One region of the Carnobacterium iners genome, then DNA from elsewhere that is predicted to be linked to it. Evidence: a T-box and tRNA genes for the amino acid it is inferred to sense, from the RefSeq annotation. Region 1 holds a T-box; the other holds one or more tRNA genes.

Region 1 (10,964 bases):
ACGTTAAAGGTGTAGAATTTATCGTAGCAAATACAGATGTTCAAGCGTTAGCAGGATCAAACGCAGAGGTGAAAATACAGTTAGGACCTAAGTTGACTCGTGGACTTGGAGCGGGTGCTAACCCTGAAATTGGGCGCAAAGCAGCTGAAGAAAGTGAAGAGCAAATTTCTGATGCTTTAAAAGGAGCGGACATGGTTTTTGTTACAGCTGGAATGGGCGGAGGAACAGGTACTGGGGCAGCAGCTATCGTTGCTCGTATCGCAAAAGAACAAGGAGCCTTAACGGTAGGAGTCATTACTCGACCATTTACATTTGAAGGACCTAAACGTAGTCGTTTTGCTGCTGAGGGTGTTGCTCAAATGAAAGAGCACGTAGATACATTAGTTATTATCTCTAATAATCGCTTATTAGAGATTGTCGATAAGAAGACACCCATGCTTGAAGCCTTTCATGAAGCTGATAACGTATTGCGTCAAGGAGTACAGGGAATATCGGATTTAATTACGGCACCTGGATATGTAAACCTAGATTTTGCAGATGTTAAAACAGTAATGGAAAATAAAGGATCAGCATTAATGGGAATTGGTATGGCTAGTGGAGAAAATAGAACTGCTGAAGCTACAAAAAAAGCTATCTCTTCACCATTATTGGAGGTTTCGATTGATGGGGCTGAGTCAGTTTTATTGAATATTACCGGAGGTTCCGATTTAACTTTATTTGAAGCACAAGATGCTTCTGATATTGTTTCTTCAGCTTCTACAACAGAAGTAAATATTATTTTTGGAACCTCTATTAATGAGAATTTAGGTGATGAAGTCATTGTAACGGTTATTGCTACAGGGATTGATACAACTAAAAAAGCTGATGTGCATCCAAAATCTTCAGGAAGAAATCGTAATACAGACTCAAACGATTCATCAAAACGCGGAGAGGGAGCGCAATCAAGAGCTTCTAAAGATCCGTTTGGTGATTGGGATATTCGTAAAGATCCCAATGTTCGTGATCAAAATAGTCCTCATTTACCAACAGATGCTGATTCTAAAAAAGAAAGGTCTGAGTTCGACTTCTTCAAACGTGAAGAAAAAAACGAACGTGCACATAAATCAGAAGATGACAATATTGATACTCCACCATTTTTTAGAAGACGTCGTAAATAAATAAAATGATAAATATAAAAGAGAACGTCCTGCAGTTTGAAGAGAAATTTAACTATTCTTTGAATAAAGAGAAACTAAAAAAAACTAGTGTCCAAGTTGTTGCAGTAACAAAAAATAGATCTGTTCAATTAACAAAAGAGTTAGTTCAAGAAGGTTTTTATCATTTAGCAGAAAACCGTCCTGAAGGATTACTTGAAAAACAGAATGAATTAAACAACCAAAATATTATTTGGCATTTTATTGGAAATTTACAAACAAGAAAAGTAAAAAAAATTATTAATCATATTGATTTTCTGCATTCTCTTGACCGTTTATCTTTGGCAAAAGAAATTAACAATCGAGCAGAGGATAGAGTGTCTTGTTTTGTACAGGTCAACGTCAGTGGGGAAGGTTCTAAAAGTGGAGTCCATCCAGAACAGTTAGAAAAGTTTATTTTACAGTTAAGTGAGTATCCTAAGATCCATATTATTGGTTTGATGACGATGGCTCCACTGACTGATGATGAAAATGCAATAAGAAATGTTTTTTCAACATTAAAAATCTGTCAGAGAAAAATAGCACAGAAAAAATTGTCTTACGCTCCTTGTGCAGAACTTAGTATGGGGATGAGTGGAGATTACCAAATCGCTATTGAAGAAGGGGCAACTTATATCAGGATAGGTAGTTTGTTTTTTCAAGAGTAACTGGCTCTGTTAGCACCATTTTTCATTAAGGAGGATTAAAATGGGAATAAAAAATAAATTTAGTCGTTTTTTTGAATTAGACGAGGAAGACGAGTTGGACTCAATTTATGATCAAGGAATTCCCTCTTCTTCTAGAAGTGGAGAATCCAGAACGTCACAGGATAATGATAAAAGTATTCCTATTATTAATACTAAGCGAGAGAAAGCGAATAATAAAGTTGTTTCGTTTAATCAGCAAACTTCAACAAAACAAGCTAAAATTACAATTATTGAACCTCGAATATACTCGGAAGTACAAGAAATAGCAGATATTTTGTTGAGAGAAGAGTCCGTTGTATTGAACTTTTTTCGGATGGATGAAGAACAAGCAAAAAGAATTGTAGATTTTTTAACAGGCACCGTTTATGCTTTAGGTGGAGACATTCAGCGGATTGGCAATGAAATATTTTTATGTACTCCTGAAAGTGTAGACATTGATGGTGCACTAACAGATATTATGCGTGAAAAAGATTTATATTAGAAAAGAGGGATACTTTAAACGCTATGGATATATTATATTTTATTTACCTTATTTTATCGAGATTGATTCAAGCTTATTCGACTCTTATTATTATCTACATTTTGATGTCTTGGTTTCCGGGAGCTTATCAATCAAAAATCGGACAAATTATTGTTCGACTTTGTGAACCGTATTTAGGATTTTTTAGACGTTTTATCCCTCCAATTGGTATGATTAGTTTTTCTGGAATTGTAGCTATAGTCGTATTAAATTTAGCCCAAAGAGGATTATTCTCACTTTATCAAATAATAGCAAGAGTAATTTTAGGCTTCTAACCGGAGGGAGGTGTTCTGATGATAGAAAATGTTTATCAACATTTTAGAAAAGAAGAGCGTCCTTTTATTGATCAAGTTACCGGTTGGGTTAGAGAATGCGAAGATCAATATACGCCGTATTTAACAAATTTTTTAGATCCCAGACAAGTCTATATAGTGGAAACAATTGTTGGTAAAAGAAGTGGAATAAAAATCTATTCTTTTGGTGGTTATCAAATGGCTGAAAGAAATAGATTATATATATGTCCCGAATACTTTATTCCTAAACAAGAAGATTTTGAAGTATCTCTTTTCGAAATACGCTATCCTATTAAATTTACAAAATTATCTCATGGTAAAATCCTTGGAACATTACTTTCAACAGGTTTGAAAAGAGATTATTTTGGAGATATTATTTCTGATGGCGAACGTTGGCAATTTTTCATTAGTGATAGTATGAAATCATTTGTTCAAATTCAAATCGAAAAAATAGGTAACGTCACTATTAGATTTGTAGAAAAAACGTATTTAGATATTTTGAAACCAATTGATAGTTGGACAATCGTTCAAGAGACCGTTTCTTCCATGCGTTTGGATACGATTGTTGCTAACCTGTTTAATATTTCTAGACAACGCTCAAAACAAATGATTGAATCCGGGAAAATTAAATTAAATTGGTCAGAAATAACCCAACCAGATTTTGAATTAGGTATTTTAGATATTGTTTCTGTACGTGGATTTGGTCGCTTACAAGTTCAAGAAATAGAAGGAAAGACAAAAAAAGATAAATGGCGTATAAAATTTGGAGTCTTGCATAAGTAAGCTACTTTAGGTATTATAGTAGTAAATCATTAGTGTCAAATTAAAGATAAAAAATCAGATAATGGAGGTGTCTTAAATGGTGTTAACTCCTTTGGATATACATAACAAAGAGTTCCGTGTCAAGATGCGTGGATATGACCAAGACGAAGTGAACGATTATTTGGATCAGATTATTAAAGACTATGAAATGGTTTTGAAAGAAAATCGAGAATTAGAGAAAAATTTAAAATTTTCTGAAGAAAAAGTAACACATTATAATAATCTACAAGATGCTTTGAATAAATCTATTATTGTGGCCCAAGATGCTGCAGATCGTTTAAAAGAGAATTCTATAAAAGAAGCAGAGTTAATTGGTTTAGAGGCTGAAACAAATGCAAATCGTTTACTCGATGAAGCAGTTGATAAAGCTAAAAAAATTGCAACTGAGACAGATGAACTAAGAAAACAAAGTAAAATTTTTAAACAACGATTACAATTGATGCTTGAATCTCAGTTAGAAATGGTGAAAAATGAAGAATGGGAAGATATTTTAAAACCTTTACAAGATGATATATTAAAAATCCCAACTTTAAGAGCACTATTTTTTGAAATTGAACATGGTGAAGATCAAGAAGAGATGACAGAAATAGTAAATGATGAAGAGTTAGAAGATAATGAAAATCAAAATATTGAAGGTATGACACCGGCAATTGAGTTACCATAGAACTTAAGACGATGATTGGAACAGAAAGCAATAATATACTTTTAGCGAGTTAGAAATGGTGAAAGTCTAACAGTCTATTTTATTGTAAGATCCTCCAAGAGTGCTAATTTGAATAATCTATTAAAATTAGCCGGCTAATTACCGTTAATAATTACTTGAGAGGAATAAGAGCAATGTTCATTTCCTGAACTTGGGTGGTATCACGAATTCATTTCGTCCCTTTTTAGGGCGAAGTGTTTTTTTTATTCTAAATTTATCGTTTAAATTAAAAGCGTAGATTAAAAGTAGCATATAGTTAAAATAATATACAGAAAAAATGGAGGAATAAAAAATGAAAATGAAAGAAACGTTGCAATTAGGAAAAACAGCTTTTCCAATGCGTGGTAATTTACCTGTACGCGAACTAGAATGGCAAAAAGATTGGGAAGAAAAAGATATCTACGGCCAACGACAAGAGCTAAATAAAGATAAACCCACTTTTATTTTACACGATGGACCTCCATATGCTAATGGGAATATTCATATTGGTCATGCCTTAAATAAAATTAGTAAAGATGTTATTGTTCGCTACAAATCAATGACAGGTTTTCGTTCTCCTTATGTACCAGGATGGGATACACATGGCTTACCAATAGAGCAAGCCTTAACAAATAAGGGTGTTAAACGTAAAGAAATGTCTGTGGCTAAATTTCGCGAATTATGTGAAGATTATGCATGGGAACAAATCAATAAACAACGAGATGATTTTAAGCGTTTAGGTGTTGCAGGTGAATGGGATAATCCTTACGTTACGTTGACACCTGAATATGAAGAAGCGCAAATTCGTGTTTTCGGTAAAATGGCTGAAAAAGGTTATATATACAAAGGGTTAAAACCAATCTACTGGTCTCCTTCAAGCGAGTCCGCTTTAGCTGAAGCAGAGATTGAGTACAAAGACGTCAAATCTGCAAGTATTTATGTTGCTTTTAAGATTATTGATGGAAAAGGGTTGATTGATGAGTTTACCTCACTAATTATTTGGACAACAACTCCTTGGACTATTCCATCAAATCTAGGTATCGCGGTTCATCCAGAATATGACTATGTGGTTATCTTAGCTGACGGAAAAAAATACGTTTTAGCGAAAGATTTAGTTGATGCAGTAACTCAAGAAATCGGTTGGGAAAGCGTAGAAATCGTTAGTGAACTTAAAGGGAAAGATATGGAATTAATGACAGCTCAGCACCCTATGTATGATCGAGCATCATTAGTTATTTTAGGAGATCATGTTACATTAGAAGCAGGTACTGGATTAGTTCATACAGCTCCTGGACATGGTGATGATGACTACATCGTTGGACAAAAATATAAATTAGGTGTTCTATCACCAGTTGACGATAAAGGGTGTTTTACAGATGAAGCTCCTGGTTTAGAAGGCGTATTTTATGATAAAGGGAATAAAATTATTACAGATATTTTGAAAGAAAAAGACGCTTTGTTAAAATTAGATTTCTTTATGCATAGTTACCCTCATGACTGGCGTACAAAAAAACCGGTTATTTTCCGTGCAACACCACAATGGTTTGCTTCCATTGATCTTTTCAGAGAAGAAATTCTAGAAGCGATTAAAAAAGTGAATTGGACTCAGCAATGGGGCATGCAACGTCTTTATAATATGGTTCGCGATCGTGGCGATTGGGTTATTTCTCGCCAGCGTGCGTGGGGTGTGCCACTACCCATTTTTTATGGTGAAAATAATGAGCCTATTATTACGCCAGAAACAACAAATCATATTGCAAAACTATTTGGTGAGTTTGGTTCAAATGTTTGGTTTGAACGTGAAGCTGTCGATTTATTGCCTATAGGATTTACACATCCTTCTAGTCCAAACAATGTCTTTACTAAAGAAAAAGATATAATGGATGTCTGGTTTGATTCCGGTTCATCACATGAAGCAGTTTTAAAAGGAAGAAACAACTTATCGTTTCCTGCAGACATGTATTTAGAAGGTTCAGATCAATATCGTGGTTGGTTCAACTCTAGTATCACAACTAGTATTGCTATCAATGGTGAAGCACCTTATAAAACTGTTTTATCTCAAGGAATGGTGTTAGATGGTGATGGGCGCAAGATGAGTAAATCGCTTGGTAATACAATGTCTCCTGATAAAGTAACGAAACAAATGGGTGCCGATATCATTCGTTTATGGGTTTCAAGTGTTGATTCTCAAGCAGATGTCCGTGTAAGTGATGAGATTTTGAAACAAGTTTCAGAAGTATATCGTAAGATTCGTAATACTATGCGCTTTTTATTAGCGAATACATCTGATTTTAAATCACAAAATCATGCTATAGAGTTTGATGATTTACGTTCAGTAGATAAATATATGATGGTTCGATTAAATAAACTTGTTGAAAAAGTAGAAATGAATTACGAAAAATATGAATTTCCAGCAATCTATCAATTAATCAATAATTTTTGTACCGTCGATTTATCTCAGTTCTATTTAGACTTTGCAAAAGACGTTGTTTACATTGAAGCAGAGGATTCTTATGAACGTAGAGCAATGCAAACGGTCTTCCATACAGTGCTTGTTAAATTAACTAAATTATTAACACCTATTTTGCCTCATACAGCAGAAGAAATTTGGAGTCTATTAGGTGAAAAAGAGAAATTTGTTCAATTAGCTGAAATGCCACAAGTTGAATTTTATGAAAATGAAACAGAGTTAATGGACATGTGGAATGCATTTATGACTATTCGTCAAGATGTTCAAAAGGCATTAGAAGAGGCACGTAATGATAAGGAAATTGGTAAGTCTTTTGAAGCTAAGTTAACTATTTATCCTACTATACCAACAAGAGATTTATTCACAGCATTAAATAGTAATATAGAACAATTATTAATTGTATCGGACTTAATAATTGCAGAAGACAAAAAAGATGCACCAGAAACGGCTTTACAATTTGATTCATTGGCTATTGTAGTTGAACATGCTCATGGGGAGACTTGTGAAAGATGTCGTGCAATCAAAGAAGACGTAGGAACAAATGAAATAGCCCCAACTCTTTGCGTACGTTGTGCAGACATTGTTTCAAAGAATTTCCCAGAAGCTCTTGTGCCAGAACAATAAAATAAATTAATTATCTTAAATAATAAAAACTTCTTATAAATCATTTAGAAAATATTTTCTAAATGATAGTGTAAGAAGTTTTTTTATTGCTCGTTCTCTAAAGAAAATTTTACTTGATTTAAAATATTTTTAGCCCATGATTCTTTAACAGAAGGCAAGAGAGGAGTAAGGAGCAAACTTTTCTTTCCTTTTAATTGTAGATCTAAAGAGACTTTTAGCTGAATAGCATTCTCAGAGTATTGCGAAATGGTTAGTTGGCCAAGACCTGATACGCTTTTATTTGATGAAGAAAAAGTAAAGAGGACATCAGTCATTTTTGTTTCTGGTTTAAATTTAAATGTTAACAACGCTTTACGTGAAACAGGCCCCAAAGATAAATATAAATCTATTAAATAGATAGATTCTGAAATACTAGTGAGTTGATCAAATCCTGGTAAAAAAGTTAACCAAAAGGAAGGCTCTTTTATCCTCTCACAGGAGTTATTGAATGGAGCATTTATAGTAATCGAATAATGATTTAATGACATATTAACTCTCCTTTATTTAGATTAGTTAAAAAAACTCTTTGAGATTTCTCTCAAAGAGTTTTAGTCAAATAATAAACTACAATTAGCCTTTACGTCTTCCCATAATAAGTGAAAAGATAAAGATTAGTGCTACAGCACCAATTAATGCAGGTAAGATAGCAAAACCACCGATAACTGGACCCCAGCTACCAAATAATGAAGAGCCAATCCATGAACCGATGAATCCTACGATAATATTACCGATGATTCCTCCCGGTACGTCCTTGCCTAAAATCATTCCTGCTACAGCGCCTAAAACGCCACCTACAATTAATGACCAAATAAATCCCATTATGATTTCCTCCTTCTATATATATAAGTAAGTAATATAGCTATTACTCTATCACTGTTCCTATTATAGACATAATTCGTTCACATTTCAAGCAATATGCATTGGATAGTGAAATTTATTATAGAAAAATTAATCTTTAGCAATTAGTGGGCTAGTCCATAAGATGATTACTTGAGACTACAAAGGTTCTTGGACATCACTAATTTGTTGATTTGAACTACCCCTAAACTTAAGAATTAAGTCTTGTTTGTCAATTTCGTATCGTTCATCGATATAAGAAAGTGATTCAAGTTTATCCTATTATTCTAGTATCACTTCTTTCTATATATAACGAGTCCAAGCCCAGAAATCTTTAGTTTAGCCAAAGATTTCTTTTACTCATTTTGATAAAGGATTGACGAAAACTGTGCCCAAGAAAGTAGATAAATAATACTTTACAGGACAAAAAAATATAAGATCTGTAGCATTTTTTGTGACTTTATAATGGAAACTATTTGTACAGTATTCTGGAGTGGTAAAGCGTGTTTGACCATTAGAAGAGAAAAGGTGTTAATTTCATATTCTAAGCTCTTCATATCTTCGTAGATATCCTTTTTAGCTGCTTGAAGAACCCATAGTTCTCTTTGGTCAGAATCATCTGTCCATTTAACGGCTTCTGCAAGGTACTTTTTAAAATTCAGTTTTGCATAAAGAGCTATTCTACCAACACTATATTCATCGTAGTAACTAGAAGCAATGTTTGCAATAATTTAGCCATTTGAATAGCAGCTGTTTGGATAAGTTTCGGACTTTTTACTTCTACATTTCTAATTTTGAATCCTTCAGATAGTATATGTTCAAAATCAATCAGGCAGTAATTAATCATAGTAAAGTAGGGGTGGTAATCTAAATTATGGCAGTGGTTATCATGCCCCTTTTCGATAAGCATTATGGGCATGTTCAGGTAACAGGTGTAGATCAATAGATTTTCCTACAACTCTAATAGTCAAATTTCTCTGAGGATCAAAAACTGCAGTATCTTTATTAGTATTAAAAGCTCAATTGATATCTGCCTCATTTTTACGATTAATTGATTTTTGAATTTTGAAATCCATATAGGCATTGGCTAAATTTAAAGTATTTTAATTCATTAGTACTTGAAAAATAGTTTCTCTTATTTTATAAACACTTATCTTTTTATTATTAAAATGACGTAAAAATGAATCAGTTTTATCGTAATTTTATTAACTTTTTTAAGTAATTCTTGATTAAAGTTATTCTTGGAAGTAGTTAGTTGGGTTTCATCTGTTTTTATAAGCGAGTGGTAGATTTTTTCTTATTGAAATAACGTTCCTTGTCCGTCACACTTAATAACTATAACAGTATACGGGGTAACATGTTTAGATATATCATAATTTTTTATCTTAATATTTATTATATTATTTCTCGCCTGTATCAACAGTTGTTTTAAGAAAATGAAATAATCATCATATACAGGTTTAAATATACACTATTTATTGTACCGCTATTCAAAAATATAAGAAAGAAACTTGATAGATATGATATAAAAAAATAAAGCTCTTTCCTATTCGCTATATCATCGCAAATAAGGAAGAGATTTATTCTCCTTTTATTTAAGATTGATCGCTAGTCAACTCGAGAAGCTTATTTTTTAAAGAATCTTCCATAACAGATAATTCAATTTCAGCTTCTTTTCGCTTTAAACGACCTGTTTTCTGAATTTGCAATGTTTCTTGTAAAGTTTCTACTAAATCATTTTGAGTTTGTTGTAACGTTTCAATATCAATGATGCCACGTTCATTTTCTTTTGCTGTTTCAATAGTAGATATTTTTAACATTTCTGAATTTTTTTTTAATAAGTCATTTGTTGTTTCTGATACTTGTCGTTGAGCGGTAACAGCATCTTTTTGACGCAATAAGGTTAACGCGATTGCAATTTGATTTTTCCAAAGGGGAATAGCTGTGTTGATAGAAGATTGAATTTTTTCTGCTAAAGCTTGATTCGTATTTTGGATTAAACGTATTTGAGGAGCTTGCTGAATGGTCATCTGACGAGCTAGTTTCAAATCATAGGTTCTTTTTTCTAAGCGATCTAAAAATTGATTTAAGTCATTAACAATTTGAACATCCATCTGATTTGAACTATTTTCAGCGCTCTTGATAGCTTCAGGAATAAACGCAGTAGTTAGCTCGTCAATTTTAAGCTCGCCAGCTGCGATATAAATATTCAAAGCATCAAAATAGTCTTTATTTTTTTGATAAAGTTGTTCTAACATAAGATTATCACTAATTAAAGCGTTTTTTTCTTTATCTAACTTGACACTAATTTTATCAATTTGTGCACCAATTTTTTGGTATTTTGCTGTCATTTCATAGATTGATTTTCTGACTCGTCCAAATATTTTTTTGAAAACATTATTGTCTTCCGCTCTTAAGTCTTCAGGATTAGCTTCGTTCAGGCGAAACATCAAATCGTTTAAGGAATCACCTATTTCACCTGTATCCGAATTTTGAACTTGATTTAGCATAGCGTGGGAAAATTCACCTAATTTTTGTTGTGCAGCAGCTCCATAGCTCATAACAGATTGAATATTTGTAACATCAATTTGTTCAGCTAAATCTCTAGCTTGTTTCTGACGTTCTTCTGGTAATCGGTTAATTAAACGATCAACTTTTTCGGTTTCAACCATATCATTTTCAACTGAATCTTTTACAGAAAGTTTATTTAAACTAGCATCTCCAAAAGGATTTGATAACAATTCATTTAACTCAGAGTTTACTTCTTTAATTGAAAGATTATTTCTTGACATGTCATC
Region 2 (10,964 bases), 2.2 Mb from region 1:
TTAGCGCATCTCTCTTTTGTTCAATCAGCTACTTTAAAAGAAGCTCTTGAAGAATGGGAAATTACTGGTGTTCCACAATTTTAAAATAAAAATAACAAACAGCATGCCACGTGAAATCATGCTGTTTTTTCTTGCTATTTCTATAAAAAACTACTAAAGTTAAGAAAGTATGATAAATGAAGCAAGGGTACATTTATAAATACATAAAATGATGGAGGGATTTACATGGGACACATTAAATTTGACTATTCAAAAATCGACAAATTTGTTCAAGCACATGAAATTTCAAATATGCAACAGCAAGTGACTACTGCGGATAAAATGTTGCGTAAGGGAACAGGTGCAGGAAGTGACTATTTGGGTTGGATTGACTTGCCTAAAAATTATGATAAAGAAGAATTTTCTCGTATCAAAGCTGCAGCAAAAAAAATCCAAAATGATTCAGAAGTTTTAGTGGTTATTGGTATTGGTGGATCATATCTAGGTGCTAAAGCGGCACTAGATTTTTTAAATCATTCATTCTATAACGTTCTTCCTAAAGAAGATAGAAAACAGCCGCAAGTTTTCTTTGCCGGTAATAGTATTAGTTCATCGTATCTAAGCGACTTGATTGATGTTATTGGAGACAAAGATTTTTCTGTAAATATCATTTCAAAATCAGGTACAACAACAGAGCCAGCAATCGCGTTTCGTATCTTTAAAGAAATGTTAGAAAAGAAATATGGCAAAGATGAAGCTAAAAAACGAATTTATGCAACAACAGACAAAGCAAAAGGTGCTTTAAAAGAAGAAGCTAATGCACAAGGATATGAATCTTTCATTATCCCAGATGACATCGGCGGACGTTTTTCAGTATTAACAGCAGTAGGTTTATTGCCTATTGCAGCAAGTGGAGCAGATATCGATGCTTTGATGCAGGGTGCAGCAGATGCAGTAGACGCTTTTAGCAGCGATAAGTTAGAAGAAAATGAAGCTTACCAATATGCAGCTATTCGTAATGCACTATATCGTAAAGGCAAAACAACTGAAATATTGGTTAACTACGAACCAAACTTACAATATTTCTCAGAGTGGTGGAAACAGTTATTCGGCGAATCAGAAGGAAAAGATCAAAAAGGTATTTTTCCGGCAAGTGCAAACTTCTCCACTGATTTACATTCCGTTGGACAAACCATTCAAGATGGACAAAGAAATATCTTTGAAACGATTATTAAAGTAAATAAAGCTAAACACACATTGGTCATCCCAACAACGGCTGATGACTTAGATGGATTGGGTTATTTGCAAGGAAAGGAAATCGACTTTGTTAATACTAAAGCTTTCCAAGGCACTTTGTTAGCTCATACTGATGGAGACGTACCGAACTTGCTTGTAACGATTCCTGAAACGGATGCTTATACTTTAGGTTATTTGATGTATTTCTTTGAAATAGCAGTCGGTATTTCTGGTTACTTAAATGGGGTAAACCCATTTGATCAACCAGGAGTAGAAGCTTACAAAAAAAATATGTTTGCTCTATTGGGTAAGCCTGGATTTGAAGAATTAGCAAAAGAATTAAACGCACGTCTATAAAATAACGAATAAATACGAATCCTGATGTCGTATAGTCAAGGCAAGCAGCAACTAATCTAGTCATTGATTGCCTTGACTGTACCTATAATCAGGATTTTTTATTTTTTTTAATAGAAGATAATAGATTTACTACTATATAATAGACTGGAAGTGGAAAAATATGACTAGAAAATTAGTTGTCCGAAGAGCTGAGCTAAAAGATGAACCGTTCATCAAAGAAATGTTGCAACAAGCTGCACAGTGGTTACAAACAAAAGGCTCAAAGCAATGGAGTGGAATTTTAAAAGGTGAAGACAGGCATAATACTTCAGAAGCTATTAAGCGTGGCGAAGTTTTTATTGGCAGGATTGATGATCAACTAGCAGGGATGTTTGTTTTATGGAACCATCAAAGTGAATGGGATGAAGAATTTTGGGGTAAAGATTCAAGTGATGCTTATGTATATTTGCATCGTCTAACTGTTCAACGTAGTTTTTCAGGACAAGGGATATCAAAACAACTTTTATCTGAAGCGAAACTTTATGCTAAAAAGAAAAAAAATTCAGCAATACGTTTAGACTGTATAGCAGATAATGCCTACTTGAACAAACTGTATCAAGATATTGGATTCACTTATGTTGGAAAGAAAATAGATAGGATAGCAGACGGTGAAAAAAAAGATTTTCATCTCTATCAATGTGATTTAGATTCATTTAATTAAAAGATTGGCCTAAAAAAGAAAAAAAGCTGTTTTTCTATTGACCAATATTAATAAACTTGTTATATTAATAGAAGTTGTTACACAAGTTGTGCAACAGAATAATGAGATAAAGCATTAAAGAAAAAACATAGATGATGTGCTTGACAATGAATAACCATTCATGATAATATATTGAAGTCGTGTTGAACGAGGAAATCAATATTGAATAAATATACATTAATAAAAAATATTTATCTAAAAGTATTGACAAATTAAATGGCTTCTGGTAGTATTTAGAAGTTGTCAAAACGACAACGCAAACAAATTAGACCTTTGAAAACTGAACAAAGTAGAACAACAAACTGTGAACGGCGGTTCGGCCAAGGGTCGAACCAAAAGAAACAAAGTGAATAATTATTCGCTAGCAAGTCATTTTAATGAGCTTCAAGCATCGTTAAAAAGCGAAACAATCCTAACGGGTTGTTTCAACTTTTATGAGAGTTTGATCCTGGCTCAGGACGAACGCTGGCGGCATGCCTAATACATGCAAGTCGAACGCTTCTACTATTGAGTGCTTGCACTCGATAGTAGAGGAGTGGCGGACGGGTGAGTAACACGTGGGTAACCTGCCCATAAGTGGGGGATAACATTCGGAAACGGATGCTAATACCGCATAATTCTGATTGCCGCATGGCAGACAGATGAAAGGTGGCTTCGGCTACCGCTTATGGATGGACCCGCGGCGTATTAGCTAGTTGGTGAGGTAATGGCTCACCAAGGCAATGATACGTAGCCGACCTGAGAGGGTGATCGGCCACACTGGGACTGAGACACGGCCCAGACTCCTACGGGAGGCAGCAGTAGGGAATCTTCCGCAATGGACGAAAGTCTGACGGAGCAATGCCGCGTGAGTGAAGAAGGTTTTCGGATCGTAAAACTCTGTTGTTAGAGAAGAACAAGGATGAGAGTAACTGCTCATCCCCTGACGGTATCTAACCAGAAAGCCATGGCTAACTACGTGCCAGCAGCCGCGGTAATACGTAGATGGCAAGCGTTGTCCGGATTTATTGGGCGTAAAGCGAGCGCAGGCGGTTCTTTAAGTCTGATGTGAAAGACCCCAGCTCAACTGGGGAAGGTCATTGGAAACTGGAGAACTTGAGTGCAGAAGAGGAGAGTGGAATTCCATGTGTAGCGGTGAAATGCGTAGATATATGGAGGAACACCAGTGGCGAAGGCGACTCTCTGGTCTGTAACTGACGCTGAGGCTCGAAAGCGTGGGGAGCAAACAGGATTAGATACCCTGGTAGTCCACGCCGTAAACGATGAGTGCTAAGTGTTGGGGGGTTTCCGCCCCTCAGTGCTGCAGCTAACGCATTAAGCACTCCGCCTGGGGAGTACGGCCGCAAGGCTGAAACTCAAAGGAATTGACGGGGACCCGCACAAGCGGTGGAGCATGTGGTTTAATTCGAAGCAACGCGAAGAACCTTACCAGGTCTTGACATCCTTTGACCACTCTAGAGATAGAGCTTTCCCTTCGGGGACAAAGTGACAGGTGGTGCATGGTTGTCGTCAGCTCGTGTCGTGAGATGTTGGGTTAAGTCCCGCAACGAGCGCAACCCCTATTATTAGTTGCCAGCATTCAGTTGGGCACTCTAGTGAGACTGCCGGTGATAAACCGGAGGAAGGTGGGGATGACGTCAAATCATCATGCCCCTTATGACCTGGGCTACACACGTGCTACAATGGATGGTACAACGAGTCGCAAGATCGCGAGGTCAAGCTAATCTCTTAAAGCCATTCTCAGTTCGGATTGCAGGCTGCAACTCGCCTGCATGAAGCCGGAATCGCTAGTAATCGCGGATCAGAACGCCGCGGTGAATACGTTCCCGGGTCTTGTACACACCGCCCGTCACACCACGAGAGTTTGTAACACCCGAAGTCGGTGAGGTAACCCTTTTGGGAGCCAGCCGCCTAAGGTGGGATAGATAATTGGGGTGAAGTCGTAACAAGGTAGCCGTATCGGAAGGTGCGGCTGGATCACCTCCTTTCTAAGGATATAACGGAACCGTCACAGTTGTTTTACTTTGTTTAGTTTTGAGAGGTCTAATCTTCTCAGAAAGTAAGTAGTTGTTCTTTGAAAACTGGATAGTGTTTAACATGTAAGAAAAGCAAGAAACCAAGAAAACATCGCGTTTTATTTTTTAATGTATTTCTTCACCTTAGGGTGAATGGAATAGTTAACATGACCATAGGTTAAGTTAATAAGGGCGCACGGTGGATGCCTTGGCACTAGGAGCCGAAGAAGGACGGGACTAACGCCGATATGCTTTGGGGAGCTGTAAGTAAGCTTTGATCCAGAGATTTCCGAATGGGGAAACCCAACACTCTTTATCGGGTGTTACTATTGACTGAATACATAGGTCAATAGAGGTAGACGCAGAGAACTGAAACATCTAAGTACCTGCAGGAAGAGAAAGAAAAATCGATTCCCTGAGTAGCGGCGAGCGAAACGGGAATAGCCCAAACCAGAAAGCTTGCTTTCTGGGGTTGTAGGACTGAACACATAGAGTCATAAATGAACGAAGTAGGAGAAGCGACCTGGAAAGGTCCGCCGAAGAGGGTAAAAGCCCCGTAACTGAAACTTTGTTCACTCTGATCAGTATCCTGAGTACGGCGGAACACGAGAAATTCCGTCGGAATCCGGGAGGACCATCTCCCAAGGCTAAATACTCCCTAGTGACCGATAGTGAACCAGTACCGTGAGGGAAAGGTGAAAAGAACCCCGGAAGGGGAGTGAAACAGCACCTGAAACCGTGTGCTTACAAGTAGTTAGAGCCCGTTAATGGGTGATAGCGTGCCTTTTGTAGAATGAACCGGCGAGTTACGATCCCATGCGAGGTTAAGTTGATGAGACGGAGCCGTAGCGAAAGCGAGTCTGAATAGGGCGAATGAGTATGTGGTCGTAGACCCGAAACCAAGTGATCTACCCATGTCCAGGTTGAAGGTGCGGTAATACGCACTGGAGGACCGAACCCACGTATGTTGAAAAATGCGGGGATGAGGTGTGGGTAGCGGAGAAATTCCAATCGAACTTGGAGATAGCTGGTTCTCTCCGAAATAGCTTTAGGGCTAGCCTCGGAATTAGAATCATGGAGGTAGAGCAACTGTTTGGACTAGGGGCCCTTCTCGGGTTACCGAATTCAGATAAACTCCGAATGCCATTGATTTATATCCGGGAGTCAGACTACGAGTGATAAGATCCGTAGTCGAGAGGGAAACAGCCCAGACCACCAGCTAAGGTCCCAAAGTTTATGTTAAGTGGAAAAGGATGTGGGGTTGCTTAGACAACTAGGATGTTGGCTCAGAAGCAGCCATCATTTAAAGAGTGCGTAATAGCTCACTAGTCGAGTGACCCTGCGCCGAAAATTTACCGGGGCTAAACATAACACCGAAGCTGTGGATAGAACTTAGGTTCTATGGTAGGAGAGCGTTCTAAGGGCGTCGAAGCTAGACCGTGAGGACTGGTGGAGCGCTTAGAAGTGAGAATGCCGGTATGAGTAGCGAAAGACGGGTGAGAATCCCGTCCACCGAATGACTAAGGTTTCCTGGGGAAGGCTCGTCCTCCCAGGGTTAGTCGGGACCTAAGTCGAGGCCGATAGGCGTAGACGATGGACAACAGGTTGAGATTCCTGTACCAGTTTGTTTTGTTTGAACAATGGAGGGACACAGTAGGCTAAGGAATACGCACTGTTGGATATGTGCGTCCAAGCAACAAGTCTTGAGGTGAGTCAAATGCTTGCCTCTATTAAGGACAAGTTGTGATGGGGAGAGAAATTAAGTATCGAAGTTCCCGATGTCACACTGTCAAGAAAAGCTTCTAGTTAGAAACAATCTGCCCGTACCGCAAACCGACACAGGTAGTCGAGGAGAGAATCCTAAGGTGTGCGAGCGAACTCTCGTTAAGGAACTCGGCAAAATGACCCCGTAACTTCGGGAGAAGGGGTGCTGACCAATTGGTCAGCCGCAGTGAATAGGCCCAAGCAACTGTTTATCAAAAACACAGGTCTCTGCTAAATCGAAAGATGACGTATAGGGGCTGACGCCTGCCCGGTGCTGGAAGGTTAAGAGGATGGGTTAGCTCTCGAGCGAAGCTCAGAATTGAAGCCCCAGTAAACGGCGGCCGTAACTATAACGGTCCTAAGGTAGCGAAATTCCTTGTCGGGTAAGTTCCGACCCGCACGAAAGGCGTAATGATTTGGGCACTGTCTCAACGAGAGACTCGGTGAAATTATAGTACCTGTGAAGATGCAGGTTACCCGCGACAGGACGGAAAGACCCCATGGAGCTTTACTGCAGTTTGATATTGAGTGTTTGTACAGCTTGTACAGGATAGGTAGGAGCCTATGAAGCCAGGACGCTAGTCTTGGTGGAGGCAATGGTGGGATACTACCCTTGCTGTATGACCACTCTAACCCTCAGCCATGATCTGGCTGGGAGACAGTGTCTGACGGGCAGTTTGACTGGGGCGGTCGCCTCCTAAAGTGTAACGGAGGCGCCCAAAGGTTCCCTCAGAATGGTTGGAAATCATTCGTAGAGTGTAAAGGCAGAAGGGAGCTTGACTGCGAGACCTACAAGTCGAGCAGGGACGAAAGTCGGGCTTAGTGATCCGGTGGTTCCGTATGGAAGGGCCATCGCTCAACGGATAAAAGCTACCCTGGGGATAACAGGCTTATCTCCCCCAAGAGTCCACATCGACGGGGAGGTTTGGCACCTCGATGTCGGCTCATCGCATCCTGGGGCTGTAGTCGGTCCCAAGGGTTGGGCTGTTCGCCCATTAAAGCGGTACGCGAGCTGGGTTCAGAACGTCGTGAGACAGTTCGGTCCCTATCCGTCGCGGGCGCAGGAAATTTGAGAGGAGCTGTCCTTAGTACGAGAGGACCGGGATGGACACACCGCTGGTGTACCAGTTGTTCTGCCAAGAGCATCGCTGGGTAGCTATGTGTGGACGGGATAAACGCTGAAAGCATCTAAGCGTGAAGCCCCCCTCAAGATGAGATTTCCCATCACGTAAGTGAGTAAGACCCCTGAGAGATGATCAGGTAGATAGGTTGGAAGTGGAAGTACAGCGATGTATGGAGCGGACCAATACTAATCGGTCGAGGACTTAACCATTTTTAAACGATGAAGAAACGGTTTTATTGTCTTATAGTTAAACACTATCCAGTTTTGAGAGAACAACGTTCTCTTATAACTAAAAGATGTGTGGTGGCGATGGCAAGAAGGTCACACCTGTTCCCATGCCGAACACAGTAGTTAAGCTTCTTAGCGCCGATGGTAGTGAAGGGTTTCCCTTTGTGAGAGTAGGACGCTGCCGCGCATCTAATAGTTTTTTTCTCATATGGAAGTTTAGCTCAGCTGGGAGAGCATCTGCCTTACAAGCAGAGGGTCGGCGGTTCGATCCCGTCAACCTCCACCATGAGTCATTAGCTCAGTTGGTAGAGCATCTGACTTTTAATCAGAGGGTCGCAGGTTCGAATCCTGCATGACTCATAACTATTCATTAAAATGACTAGTTATGCCATATTTTAGCGGGTGTGGCGGAATTGGCAGACGCACTAGATTTAGGATCTAGCGTCGAAAGACGTGGGGGTTCAAGTCCCTTCACCCGCACCATATTTTCAAGCCGGCTTAGCTCAGTTGGTAGAGCATCTGATTTGTAATCAGAGGGTCGAGGGTTCAACTCCTTTAGCCGGCACCATTAGCGGAAGTAGTTCAGTGGTAGAACGCCACCTTGCCAAGGTGGAGGTCGCGGGTTCGAACCCCGTCTTCCGCTTACTAGGTCATCTAGTAAGCGATGTAACAATCGTAACTTGTTCAAAATGCCGGGGTGGCGGAACAGGTAGACGCACAGGACTTAAAATCCTGCGGTGAGTGATCATCGTGCCGGTTCGATTCCGGCCCTCGGCACCATATATTGCACCCATAGCTCAATTGGATAGAGTACCTGACTACGAATCAGGCGGTTAGAGGTTCGACTCCTCTTGGGTGCATTTCATTTAAATTAAAATGGAAATTCCAGAATGACTCAACGTACGGGAAGTAGCTCAGCTTGGTAGAGCACTTGGTTTGGGACCAAGGGGTCGCAGGTTCGAATCCTGTCTTCCCGATTTTAAATGTTGGGGCCTTAGCTCAGCTGGGAGAGCGCCTGCCTTGCACGCAGGAGGTCAGCGGTTCGATCCCGCTAGGCTCCACTTATTTAAATTTTTAAGACTTATTTTGGCGGTGTAGCTCAGCTGGCTAGAGCGTCCGGTTCATACCCGGGAGGTCGGGGGTTCGATCCCCTTCGCCGCTATTACAATTTAAAAAGATCTTGGACCTTTAGCTCAGTTGGTTAGAGCAGACGGCTCATAACCGTCCGGTCGCAGGTTCGAGTCCTGCAAGGTCCATTAATCATTTTGTATTGATTGATTACCTTTTATATTAAAGGGACTATTTATTTTAATAAATGGAGGATTACCCAAGTCTGGCTGAAGGGAACGGTCTTGAAAACCGTCAGGTGTGTAAAAGCACGCAAGAGTTCGAATCTCTTATCCTCCTTAGTTACAAATTTAATATTATCGCGGGGTGGAGCAGTTGGCAGCTCGTCGGGCTCATAACCCGAAGGTCACAGGTTCAAGTCCTGTCCCCGCAATGAATACCATAGAATAAATTTGGTATATGCAAAAAGGTCTCGTGGTGTAGGGGTTAACATGTCTGCCTGTCACGCAGAAGATCGCGGGTTCGATTCCCGTCGAGACCGTTTTGCGAGTGTAGTTTAGTGGTAAAACCACAGCCTTCCAAGCTGTTGATGCGAGTTCGATTCTCGTCACTCGCTTTTTTTATGGGCCTATAGCTCAGCTGGTTAGAGCGCACGCCTGATAAGCGTGAGGTCGATGGTTCGAGTCCATTTAGGCCCATTTAATTTTATTTTTTAATTTTGGGGAAGTACTCAAGTGGCTGAAGAGGCGCCCCTGCTAAGGGTGTAGGTCGTTAACGCGGCGCGAGGGTTCAAATCCCTCCTTCTCCGTTTCGTTTTTTATAAAGGCCCGTTGGTCAAGTGGTTAAGACACCGCCCTTTCACGGCGGTATCACGGGTTCGAATCCCGTACGGGTCATGTGATTTAACTTAATAAATTTAAATTATTGCTTTTCAGATGGAGGATTACCCAAGTCTGGCTGAAGGGAACGGTCTTGAAAACCGTCAGGTGTGTAAAAGCACGCAAGAGTTCGAATCTCTTATCCTCCTTAGTTACAAATTTAATATTATCGCGGGGTGGAGCAGTTGGCAGCTCGTCGGGCTCATAACCCGAAGGTCACAGGTTCAAGTCCTGTCCCCGCAATTACTTTCACTCTATTTTTTAAGAGAGAAAAGTTTAGCTTTGTTAGAAATTTTTTACTTATTATTATCGCGGGGTGGAGCAGTTGGCAGCTCGTCGGGCTCATAATCCGAAGGTCACAGGTTCAAGTCCTGTCCCCGCAATAAATATCATAATACCAATATGATATTATATTAAAAATGGTCTCGTGGTGTAGGGGTTAACATGTCTGCCTGTCACGCAGAAGATCGCGGGTTCGATTCCCGTCGAGACCGTTAATTAAATATATGGCCCGGTAGCTCAGTTGGTAGAGCACTTGATTGAAGCTCAAGGTGTCGGCAGTTCGATTCTGTCCCGGGCCATTTTTTGCGGGTGTAGTTTAGTGGTAAAACCACAGCCTTCCAAGCTGTTGATGCGAGTTCGATTCTCGTCACCCGCTTTTTTTTTATGGGCCTATAGCTCAGCTGGTTAGAGCGCACGCCTGATAAGCGTGAGGTCGATGGTTCGAGTCCATTTAGGCCCATTATTATCTAGTTAAAAGGCCCGTTGGTCAAGTGGTTAAGACACCGCCCTTTCACGGCGGTATCACGGGTTCGAATCCCGTACGGGTCATAATAGAATAAAAGAAAAATCAAGTCCAAGTAGAAGGGGCTTGATTTTTCTTTTTTTTTAATAGGAGTTATTATTGTAGGAAAGTTTTAGTACTAATAACTAAAGCAAATAGAAACAAAAAGATAATAGCAAATAGGTTTAGTTGCTTGAGCTTTATTGAAAAGGATTTTGTACGAGCTGATGCTCGATAAAGAGAAAGTAAGTTCCATGCGGTGGGCAAACTTATTAGCAATAAGAGAGAAAAGTAACTAAAAGATAGCGATAAAATAAAAATACTACTTATATACAAAAAAATGAGTAAGCTCAGAGCTAGGAGGCGATTTTTCTTTAGTGATTCTGGTTGTTTTGCTTTAATCGTGTGATCAGTTAATTCTATTATTAAAGCTAATAGAATTGAAGGAACGCTCCATAAAAAGATAGTATTAGGAATAAAAAATAATTGAATAAAGAAACTAATATAGGTTAGAATACCACCTTTAAAAATAGCTTTCATGCTAATCAGTAGCCACTTCAAATCATTTTCTTTAAAATAAATCTGTCCTTGGATAAGGATACTGTAGAACACTAGTAGTAATCCAATTAAAAGGTGAGAAGATAAAGTTAGAGAACTAATGATTAGTAGATTGATAGCTTCAATAATTAATAAAGAAGCTTTTATTTTTTTGTTCTCTTTTTGAAATTCAGTTGCAATGATTTTTTCTAAAAATTGATTCATTAGAATAAAAAGATAAAGTCCGATAACTAGT

The links. A T-box is a leader RNA that pairs with one kind of tRNA and senses whether it is charged. The one in region 1 lies ahead of ileS (isoleucine--tRNA ligase), so its partner is inferred to be a tRNA-Ile.
Positions count from the first base shown of each region.
Region 2: it encodes a tRNA-Ile, which carries the amino acid that the T-box ahead of ileS (isoleucine--tRNA ligase) is inferred to sense. The anticodon was not compared.

Region 1 is NZ_FXBJ01000002.1:2,272,531-2,283,494, reverse strand. Features, by position in the region: gene ftsZ (cell division protein FtsZ) at 1-1,157, shown strand, start outside; gene B9Y54_RS10945 (YggS family pyridoxal phosphate-dependent enzyme) at 1,163-1,840, shown strand; gene B9Y54_RS10940 (cell division protein SepF) at 1,881-2,360, shown strand; gene B9Y54_RS10935 (YggT family protein) at 2,384-2,674, shown strand; gene B9Y54_RS10930 (YlmH family RNA-binding protein) at 2,693-3,475, shown strand; gene B9Y54_RS10925 (DivIVA domain-containing protein) at 3,552-4,178, shown strand; T-box leader at 4,181-4,402, shown strand; gene ileS (isoleucine--tRNA ligase) at 4,510-7,290, shown strand; gene B9Y54_RS10915 (hypothetical protein) at 7,374-7,817, opposite strand; gene B9Y54_RS10910 (GlsB/YeaQ/YmgE family stress response membrane protein) at 7,900-8,151, opposite strand; partial or broken gene nrdD (anaerobic ribonucleoside-triphosphate reductase) at 8,868-9,179, opposite strand; gene B9Y54_RS10900 (toxic anion resistance protein) at 9,762-10,964, opposite strand, start outside.
Region 2 is NZ_FXBJ01000002.1:53,905-64,868, reverse strand. Features, by position in the region: gene B9Y54_RS00505 (hypothetical protein) at 1-84, shown strand, start outside; gene B9Y54_RS00500 (glucose-6-phosphate isomerase) at 226-1,572, shown strand; gene B9Y54_RS00495 (GNAT family N-acetyltransferase) at 1,733-2,272, shown strand; rRNA gene B9Y54_RS00490 (16S ribosomal RNA) at 2,742-4,299, shown strand; rRNA gene B9Y54_RS00485 (23S ribosomal RNA) at 4,503-7,423, shown strand; rRNA gene rrf (5S ribosomal RNA) at 7,513-7,628, shown strand; tRNA gene B9Y54_RS00475 (tRNA-Val) at 7,652-7,727, shown strand; tRNA gene B9Y54_RS00470 (tRNA-Lys) at 7,729-7,801, shown strand; tRNA gene B9Y54_RS00465 (tRNA-Leu) at 7,840-7,924, shown strand; tRNA gene B9Y54_RS00460 (tRNA-Thr) at 7,934-8,009, shown strand; tRNA gene B9Y54_RS00455 (tRNA-Gly) at 8,013-8,084, shown strand; tRNA gene B9Y54_RS00450 (tRNA-Leu) at 8,133-8,221, shown strand; tRNA gene B9Y54_RS00445 (tRNA-Arg) at 8,228-8,301, shown strand; tRNA gene B9Y54_RS00440 (tRNA-Pro) at 8,345-8,418, shown strand; tRNA gene B9Y54_RS00435 (tRNA-Ala) at 8,430-8,502, shown strand; tRNA gene B9Y54_RS00430 (tRNA-Met) at 8,530-8,603, shown strand; tRNA gene B9Y54_RS00425 (tRNA-Ile) at 8,624-8,697, shown strand; tRNA gene B9Y54_RS00420 (tRNA-Ser) at 8,759-8,848, shown strand; tRNA gene B9Y54_RS00415 (tRNA-Met) at 8,870-8,942, shown strand; tRNA gene B9Y54_RS00410 (tRNA-Asp) at 8,978-9,050, shown strand; tRNA gene B9Y54_RS00405 (tRNA-Gly) at 9,055-9,125, shown strand; tRNA gene B9Y54_RS00400 (tRNA-Ile) at 9,134-9,207, shown strand; tRNA gene B9Y54_RS00395 (tRNA-Ser) at 9,230-9,317, shown strand; tRNA gene B9Y54_RS00390 (tRNA-Glu) at 9,334-9,405, shown strand; tRNA gene B9Y54_RS00385 (tRNA-Ser) at 9,447-9,536, shown strand; tRNA gene B9Y54_RS00380 (tRNA-Met) at 9,558-9,630, shown strand; tRNA gene B9Y54_RS00375 (tRNA-Met) at 9,698-9,770, shown strand; tRNA gene B9Y54_RS00370 (tRNA-Asp) at 9,809-9,881, shown strand; tRNA gene B9Y54_RS00365 (tRNA-Phe) at 9,896-9,968, shown strand; tRNA gene B9Y54_RS00360 (tRNA-Gly) at 9,975-10,045, shown strand; tRNA gene B9Y54_RS00355 (tRNA-Ile) at 10,056-10,129, shown strand; tRNA gene B9Y54_RS00350 (tRNA-Glu) at 10,147-10,218, shown strand; gene B9Y54_RS00345 (hypothetical protein) at 10,289-10,964, opposite strand, start outside.